DNA from 2 places in the Flavobacterium artemisiae genome. Region 2 is predicted to be linked to the other one. Evidence: riboswitches for the same ligand, from Rfam matches in the RefSeq annotation. Region 2 holds a riboswitch; the other holds the start of a gene.
What was found. A riboswitch is a leader RNA that binds a small molecule or an ion and turns the genes downstream of it on or off. The one in region 2 is predicted to bind cobalamin.

Region 1 (4,572 bases), on a different contig from region 2:
GCTAATGGCAACCGGACCCGCATACGAACTCACATACGCTTTGTCTTTGTAAAAAGTCACATAACGGCAATTTGGAATATCAATTTTTTTGATGCGTTTTGCTGTCCATTTTTCGAGAACTTCTACTTTGTTCGAAACATTAATAACTGCATATACTTTATCGCCGTAGATTTGAATATCGTTTCCAACATCGCCCAGTTCTTTAACCACATTCGGGTTTCGTTCCGAATAAACATCGGTCGTGTAATTTCCCGTTCGATAATTAAAAACGTCAATACTGGCTCTGTTCATTCCCATATTACCTTCGTTAAGAAGATAAAATCCTTCTATATTTCCGTCACTTCTCGGCGCCGCAACACTTACGTCTGACGAAAGAAATATTGTTTCATCTTCACGGCAGGAAACCAGCGAAATGGCAACGGTTAAACCAAATAGTATTTTTATAATGCTCTTTTTCATATTTCAAAACTGATTATAAATTTGAATGTTCGCCCCGGCATCGGATAATTGTAAATCACTTCATAATGCTGATTAAAGGCATTGTTGACTTCTACCGTTGCATTCAATTTGTATTTATTGAAAATAAAGGCCTTTTGAACTGCCAAATCGTGCGTATACCACGGCTGCACTTCGTTTACTTTAATATTATTGACGTTTCCGTTGTATCGTTTTCCAACGTAGATAAAACTGTAATTGAAGTTCCATGATTCGTAACCTGCATTCAAAATTCCAGAACCACTGTGCCAAGGAGTGTACGGAATCTGATCGCCGTAAGAAGACAATTCTAAACCTGAAAATTTGGTAAAATCCTGACTTTGAGAATACGTATAAGTCAGATTGACAGCGAGATTTACTTTATCAATATGAGTTCCCAGATTGAGAATTGTTTCAATTCCTTTTCCTTTTACCTGACCAATATTCGTCATCATCCAACGGAATAAATTTCCTGTCGGAGCCGCCACAATCTTGTCTTTGGTATTGGTATAATATGCATCTGCCTGAATGGAGAATTTGTCTATAAGGCTTTCTTTTAGTGAAAAGTTATAAGTAAAACCAACATCATATTGGTTCATATATTCGGGTCTTAACGTACTTGAACCCACCATTGTATAATACAAATCGTTGAAAGTCGGCATTCTGAAAATGCGTTTGGCAAACGCTCTTAAATTGAAATCGTACTTTTTAAAAGGTGTATAACCAAGGAATAAAGCGGGTGTAAATTCGGTTTTGTTTGGCGCTTTTGCATTAAATTTTACTTCTTCGATTACGCGGGTTGCCAAAACGTTTCCTAAAACTTTAAAACCTTCATATCGGTAAGAAGTCGCGAGCGCAACAAGCGCTGTAAAACGCTGAGGGAAAGAAAACTGAGTCTGGATTCCTCTTCTGGTAGCGTTTAATTTATTATATTGAAAATCAGTTGAAAGCGAAACATCCCAAGTGGGTAAAATGCTGTAAAGATTAACCGCCGAAAAATACGCTTCCTGCTGAAAGTAACTGTCATCTGATTGTGCGCCTTCCGTTACGATTTCGCCTAAAACACTAGTGGTATCTCGGGCAATATAATGTGTATAATCGTAAGCAAATTTCCCTTTTGCCTGAAATTTATATTTTTCTGAAACATCTTTGGTGAAAAAACCCTGCGCAAAAAAGTTTTTATCAAACTGTCTGAAACCGTCTCTGAATTTATTCTCTACAATCGCTCCCGGCGCGCCTCTTTCAGAATCGTAATAATAAACTTTTGCGTCCCACGAACCGTTGTTTATTTTGCCGTAAACACCAGATTCAAATCGAAAAGCTTCGATATCGCTGTTGTATCTTGTTGCTGTGGTATCGTAGGCAATACTTCCGTCCTGATTTTTTCTTTTGTATCTAAATTTATATTCTCCGTTTGATTTGATGTATTCGAAACTCATACTTAAACTAACTTTATCGCTCAGTTTTTGCTCCCATCTAAAAGAAGGATCGTGATAATCAATCGACATGGTTTTATAACGAACGAGGAGATTTGTTTTTTTACCTCCAATAAAAACAGGACGTTTTGTTCTTAAATAAATGGCTGAAGCTGAAGCAAAATCTTTAGCCGACTGAAAAATTTCACTTTTCTGACCATTGTACATTGTCAAAGATTCCATATCGTCAAGCGAATATTTTCCGAGATCGGTTACACCGTTTTGGGCATTGCCGAGCTGGATTCCGTCATAAAAAACACCAACATGATGCGTACCCATGTTGCGGACATCGACTGTTTTTAGTCCGCCTACACCGCCATAATCCTTGATTTGAGTTCCTGCAAAATACCGAAGTGCGTCTGCCACATTATGACTGGCTAGTTTTTCGAGCAGAACACCCGAAAGACTTTGTACCGGAATAACTTCCTGATAAGGTTTTCCTTTTAAAATAACTTCTTTTAAAACACGCGAACTATCTGTGACTGCCTGCGAATGAAGCCAAAAAGGAAATAATAAAATAAAAGCTAAAAGTGTTTTTCTAAAATTGTACATCACGATTTATTTAAAAAAACTCTCGGTGATGTAATTACAAAAACATAGATATAGGCCTGCTGTCCTATAGCAGGTTACCATCTTGTGTCGTCAACTTCATACCACGAAAGTTTTAAACTATGTGATCGTGGCAGGTCTCCTGACTTGTTCCATCTTTAAACGGCCTTCTCATCCCGCAGGGCGGGGCAATGGCATAAGTAATGTTTAAAGACTTATATAGAACTTACAGTAGCGGGTCTGTTCAGGATTTACACCTGATTCCCTTTTAACTATTTTTTCCTAAGAAAAAACAGACCAAAATCAGGCGCAAAGATATAATTAAAACATACAAAACCCTGCACAAAAATGTAAAAAAACATTTCGTGCAGGGTTTTATCCAATAACTAATTCTAAAAAAATAAGTAAAATTAAAACGTTACAAACTTAGCTCCCAAAGTAAACCATCTTGAAGGCAGCGGAATTGCTCCGACTTCATAATAAGTGGTATTAAAAATATTTTGAGCATCTAAGAATATCGTGAATTTCTTAATTGACTGACTAACTCTAAAATCGTTAATCCAATAAGAAGGTCCTGTAATTCTTTCGTTAAAACGAGTAGCAAATAATACCGATAAATTTCTATACTGATAATCTATTGTATTGGTTACTTGGTGCTTTAAAGACGAAATTAAATACTTAGAATATATTTCTGTTCTTGAACTCTTAAATTCTGAATCTAAATAAGTGTATCCTAAAACGATATTCAATCTTGAATCTTTAGAGAAATCAAATCTGTAATTACCGCGAAGATTTACTCCGTTTGTGCTTAAATCTCCCGTATTTTGACTCTGCCAAGGCTGCGTAGTCAAATTACGCATCCAATCGATATAATTGTCAATTTTTCTGTAGAAATAATTCGCATTTAAGCTCAAAGCTTTTCTGTTGAATTTAAATCCGATTTCGCTTTGAAAAGCATTTTCTGAATCTAAATCAGTATTTCCAATATTTCCTGTTTGTTTCAAATACAAATCGGTAAACGATGGAATTCTCTGGCTTGTGCCGACATTTGCAATTACTTTAAACTCTTTTGTAATATCGTAACTCGCATCGATTCCTGGATAAATCTGCCATTTGTAATCCGAATTATAGTTTAAATAAGTTCCGATATTTACATTTAATCGTTCTGTAAAATTCGTTCGGTATTCTGCGTAGATTCCAACATTTTCGCGATCGTGATCACCAATATTAGACGAATGGATATCTTCGTTTCTAAATTCAGCTCCAAAACCCAATTCGCCTTTGCCTAATTTTACTGTTGAGTTTAATTCTCCTGCAATCGAATTGGTATAGTGCTGGCTTCTTCCAACGTTTAAATTTGCCATTCCTAAATAACGATAATCGTCATAATTGTATCTGTAAGTTACTCTAGGCATAATTTTCCAACTGTCAGTAATCGAATGTTTTGACTGAATATTAGCAAAAGTTGTCTGTACAGCTTCGCTTGAATTTTTGTCGCCCGGTGCCGCGTAGAAAGCATTTGCGCCAAATCCGTTATTGATGTAACCTGCAGAAGCTTGGATTTCGTTTGCATCATTAAACTGTACATTTCCTTGGTAGAAAATTTTATTGTTTTCGAATGCCGTGTTGTAACGGTAACCGTTGCTTTTATCATGCGAAGCAAAAATCATGTGCTGTTGTTTTTCTTTTCCTAAAACAGCACCAACCTGAACACCGTTTCCGTAAAAAGTATCACCGCTTCCTTCAGTATCTTTTTCAAAATTAGAACCAGCATAAGTGCTTACTAAAATTCCAGAATCACTCGGTTTTTTAGTAATAATATTAATGGCTCCCGTTAAACTGTTGATTCCGTAAGTTCTTGCCGCTGGTCCGCGCACTACTTCAATTCTTTCGATTGCTTCAACCGGAAGAGGCAGGTTTAACATATTGTGAGCTGTTTGTGAGTCAATTACTTTTGCTCCGTTTAATAACACAACAGTCTGCTCAAAACTGCCGCCATCAACGCTGATGTCAGCCTGAGTTCCAAAAGGTCCTCTTTGTCTGATATCAACTCCGTTAGCATATTGTAATACTT
Region 2 (4,572 bases):
CCCGCAATGAGCGAAAGTGAATTAGAATTGTGTTTTGAAAAAGGAAAATCGATTGTCACTACTATTGCAAAAACGAACTGTAACTGTATCGGTTTTGGCGAAATGGGAATTGGAAATACAGCAACGGCTTCTGTTTTAATGAGTCTTTTGACGGGTTTTTCTATTGAAGAATGTACCGGAAAAGGAACAGGTGTTTCAGATGAAAAATTAATTCAAAAACAAAATATCCTAAAAAAAGCGATTGAAAATTATTCCGGTCAAGCCGAATTAAAACAACAGCTGGCCTACTTTGGAGGTTTCGAAATTATTCAAATGGCTGGCGGGATGTTAAGCGCTTTTGAAAATAATATGCTCATACTCGTGGACGGTTTTATTTGCACAACTGCTTTTTTAATTACCTATAAAATGAACCCGAAAATCAAACAAAATGCCATCTTTTGCCATTGTTCTGCTGAGAAAGCGCATCAGAAATTATTACATTACTTAGACGCTAAACCTGTTTTAGATTTAGATCTGCGCCTCGGCGAAGGAACGGGCTGTGCGATTGCATTTCCAGTTCTGAAATCTGCTGAAGTTTTTTTAAATGAAATGGCTAGTTTTGAAAGTGCTGGGGTAAGTAAAAAATAAAAATTCAATCTCAATGAAAATATCAATAAAAATCTTTTCCATTTAATGAAAAAAGAACTCCATATTTTTTTTACTTGTTTAATGTTTTACACCAGGATTCCTTGTCCAAAAAACATCACACATCATCCTGATTATTTAAATAAAGCCACACGATATTTCCCTTTTATTGGATGGATTGTCGGGAGTATTTCTTTTCTCGCTTTTTATGTTTTTTCTTTTTTTGTATCGATTGAAGCTGCTGCAATTCTGGCAATAATTGCTTCTATTCTAACAACAGGCGCTTTTCACGAAGACGGTTTTGCAGATGTCTGCGACGGTTTCGGAGGCGGATGGACAAAAGAAAAAATCTTAACGATTATGAAAGACAGCGCTATTGGAGCTTACGGAGCTGTCGGACTCGTTTTACTTTTTCTTTTAAAATTTAAATTGCTATCCGAAAGCATTTCTATCTTTCAAACAAACAATTTAGATTTTCCTTTTCTTATTTTTCTGTTGTTTGTGAATGCTCATGCTTTAAGTCGTTTATCGGCAGTGAGTATCATTTTTACACATGAATATTCTCGTGACGATGCTTCGAGTAAAAGCAAACCTATAGCGCAGCAATATACTTGGAAAGAAGTTTTTGGTTCCTTTTTCTTTGGTTTACTGCCTTTGATTGTTCTTTCTTATTTTTATCATTTGTTTATTCTGATTTTGATTCCGGTTTTTTTGACCCGCTTTTTTTTGGCGCGTTATTTTCAAAAATGGATTGACGGCTATACAGGCGACTGTCTCGGCGCCACACAGCAAGTCAGTGAAGTAATCATTTATCTCAGTGTTTTAATTTTATGGAAATTTATTTAATCCGTCATACCGAAACGGTTTGCGAAAAAGGTATCTGCTACGGACAAACCGATGTGAATATAGCTGAACCATTTGAAGAAGTTTTTAAAAATATACTTTCCCAGTTACCTTCTGAAGCAGTACTATTTACAAGTCCGCTTAAACGATGCGTGATTTTAGCAGACTATATTCAAAAAAACATGAAAATTCATTCTTACCAGAAAGATCCTCGTTTGATGGAAATGAATTTTGGAGACTGGGAAATGTTATCTTGGAATGAAATTCCGCAGGACCAGCTAAATCCGTGGATGGAAGATTTTGTGAACATAAAAGTTTCCAATGGCGAATCCTTTACTGAACTTCACGAAAGAACTGAATCTTTTCTAAATGAAAAACTCGCAAAAGACGTTTTGCATCCAATTATAATTGTGGCGCATGCTGGAAGTATCAGAAGTATCTTATGTCATCAAACTTCTTTGCCATTAAAAGATGCTTTTCAAAATAATGTTGATTTTGGCAAGGTTATTAGAATTAAGCTTTAACAGCTCTTTTGTTTAGAATTTGATTCAAAATGTGAAACAAATTTGAAAAATCGATAGTTTTAACTTTATCTTTGCACAAATTTAAGGTTGTGTTTTTATAAAAAAGCACATTAAAAGGGAATCAAGTATAATCTTGAGCTGTACCCGCAACTGTAAGCTTAGTTCAAAATGAATGCTTGTTGTTACTACAATCCACTGCCACGCCCTGCGTGATGGGAAGGAAGACAACAAGACGCAAGCCAGGAGACCTGCCTTTATAACTAATATCAAGCTCTCGGGAACAAGAGTGTAGAAATTTATGATTTTAAAGAAATTCGTCATTTTTTGTTTTTTATTCATGTGCCAATTTATTTTGGCGCAGCAGGATTCTATTACGAATTTAAAACAAGTTGTAGTTTCAGACAGCAATCTTAAAAAATTCTGTAGTTCTCAGTCAATTCAAGTCATAAGTGATTCGATCATCAATACCAATCAAGCATCACTAACTTCTCTTTTAAACTTTAACACGGTAATTTATTTTAAAGAAAATGGTCTCGGAATGACATCTGGCCCATCTTTTAGAGGAACTACAAGTGCACAGACAGCAGTTATCTGGAACGGTATCAATATCAATTCTCAATTTTTAGGACAGTCCGATTTTAATACTATCGGCACGAGAGATTTTAATTCTATTACTGTAAAAGCCGGCGGAGGAAGTATTTTGTACGGAAGCGGTGCAATTGGCGGCAGTATTCACCTAAATAATGATTTGAGTTTTAAAAAAGGATTTACAAATCATTTATTTTTCAGCGCAGGAAGTTTTAATACTTACAGCGCCAATTATAAAGCCGCAGTTTCATCTGATAAGTACAGTCTTCAAATTAGTATTTCTAGAAACAGCTCTGATAATGATTTTAAATATCCTGGAAATCAAAACGAGAAAAACTTAAATGGGCAATATTATAATACGAGCATGAATACGGCTTTTGGATATAAAATTGATTCTAAAAATACCATTAAATTATACAGTCAGTTTTATGACTCTGAGCGTCATTTTTCTCTAACAACCCCGACTGCTACCAAAACAAAATACGACGATTTTAATACCCGAAATCTTTTAGAATGGGAAAGCAGACTGAATCGTTTTACTTCAAAATTAAGAGCGGCTCATATTGGAGAATCTTATAAATATTTCCCAACTATTACTTCTGATTATTTCACTTTTGGAAAAGTAGAAACTTCTATCCTCAAATATGATTTGGCTTTTGATGTAAATGACAAAATCAAACTAAACACTATTGTGGATTATAGCCGAAATAAAGGCTACGGATCAAGTATTAATGATGTTAAAAGAGAAGTTAGTTCAGGGAGTTTATTACTAAGTCATTTAGTTTCTGAAAAATGGGATTATTCGGTAAGCATTCGTCAGGAATTAACGGACAATTACGGAAATCCATTTCTTTTTTCTTTTGGAACTCGATATTTATTGACTGATTTTTATCGAATAAAACTTAATGCTTCGAAGAATTACAGAATGCCGACTTACAATGATTTATTCTGGGAAGGAAGCGGCAATCCGAACTTAAAACCTGAAACTTCCTATCAAACCGAAATTGGAAACGAATTTTTCTTTAAAAACTTTTCTGTTTCTCTAACAGGATATTATAATGATATTCAGGATTTATTACGCTGGGTTCCTACAGATAGCGGCAGTGATGTGTGGTCTCCAGAAAATACTGATCATGTAAAAACTTATGGAGCAGAAGTTCTTTTAGAATGGAAAACCAAAATAAACAATCACAACTTTACTATCAACGGGACTTATGCCTATACGGTTTCAAAAAGCAAACAGCTCATTGCTGGTGAATTGGTTTACAAACAATTGATTTATGTACCCTACCATAAAGTGACGGCATCAGCATCCTATAATTGGAAAAAACTTTCATCATACTTTCAATATTTATACAATGGTGAAGTTTACAGCACGCCTTTTAACAGCAAAGCTGGAATCGTAAAAGCTTATAATGTTGCCAATCTTGGTGCTGATTATGATTTTGGAAGAAAAAACAGTTTCAAACTTGGCGTTCAAGTTTTGAATTTATTAAATGAAGATTACCAGCCTGTTATCAGCAGACAAATGCCTGGAAGAAATTATACTATATATATTAACCTAAATTTTTAAATACATGAAAAGATTTAATAAACTTTTTTTAACTGTCATTTTTGCGTCGGCTTTTTTTGTATCGTGCAGCAGCGATGATGATGAGACTCAAGCTCCACGTGGTAATTATGATGGAGGAATATTTGTTGTAAACGAAGGAAATAACGGTACTCCTAATGGAACTATCTCTTACCTGTCTGACGATCTTAAGGTTGAGAATGATGTATTTAAATTGGTTAATAATAAAACATCTGGCGACACACCACAAAGTATCGGTTTTAATGGAGATTTAGCCTATATCGTTACAAATGCTTCTAACAAAATTGAACTTGTTAATCGTTATACTTTTAAATCTATTGCAACAATTACTACAGGTTTAATTAATCCGAGATTTATTGCTTTTGCAAACGGAAAAGGTTATGTAACAAACTGGGGAGATCC

Region 1: linked by a shared signal. The riboswitch ahead of ACFSC2_RS08850 (TonB-dependent receptor) and the one ahead of ACFSC2_RS03780 (TonB-dependent receptor plug domain-containing protein) in region 2 are both predicted to bind cobalamin.

The regions. Positions count from the first base shown of each region.
Region 1 covers NZ_JBHUDZ010000008.1:18,659-23,230, reverse strand. The annotation lists gene ACFSC2_RS08855 (DUF5074 domain-containing protein) at 1-459, opposite strand, end outside; gene ACFSC2_RS08850 (TonB-dependent receptor) at 456-2,501, opposite strand; cobalamin riboswitch at 2,614-2,815, opposite strand; gene ACFSC2_RS08845 (TonB-dependent receptor plug domain-containing protein) at 2,909-4,572, opposite strand, start outside.
Region 2 covers NZ_JBHUDZ010000002.1:414,973-419,544, reverse strand. The annotation lists gene cobT (nicotinate-nucleotide--dimethylbenzimidazole phosphoribosyltransferase) at 1-627, shown strand, start outside; gene ACFSC2_RS03790 (adenosylcobinamide-GDP ribazoletransferase) at 673-1,470, shown strand; gene cobC (alpha-ribazole phosphatase) at 1,455-1,991, shown strand; cobalamin riboswitch at 2,059-2,261, shown strand; gene ACFSC2_RS03780 (TonB-dependent receptor plug domain-containing protein) at 2,329-4,152, shown strand; gene ACFSC2_RS03775 (YncE family protein) at 4,157-4,572, shown strand, end outside.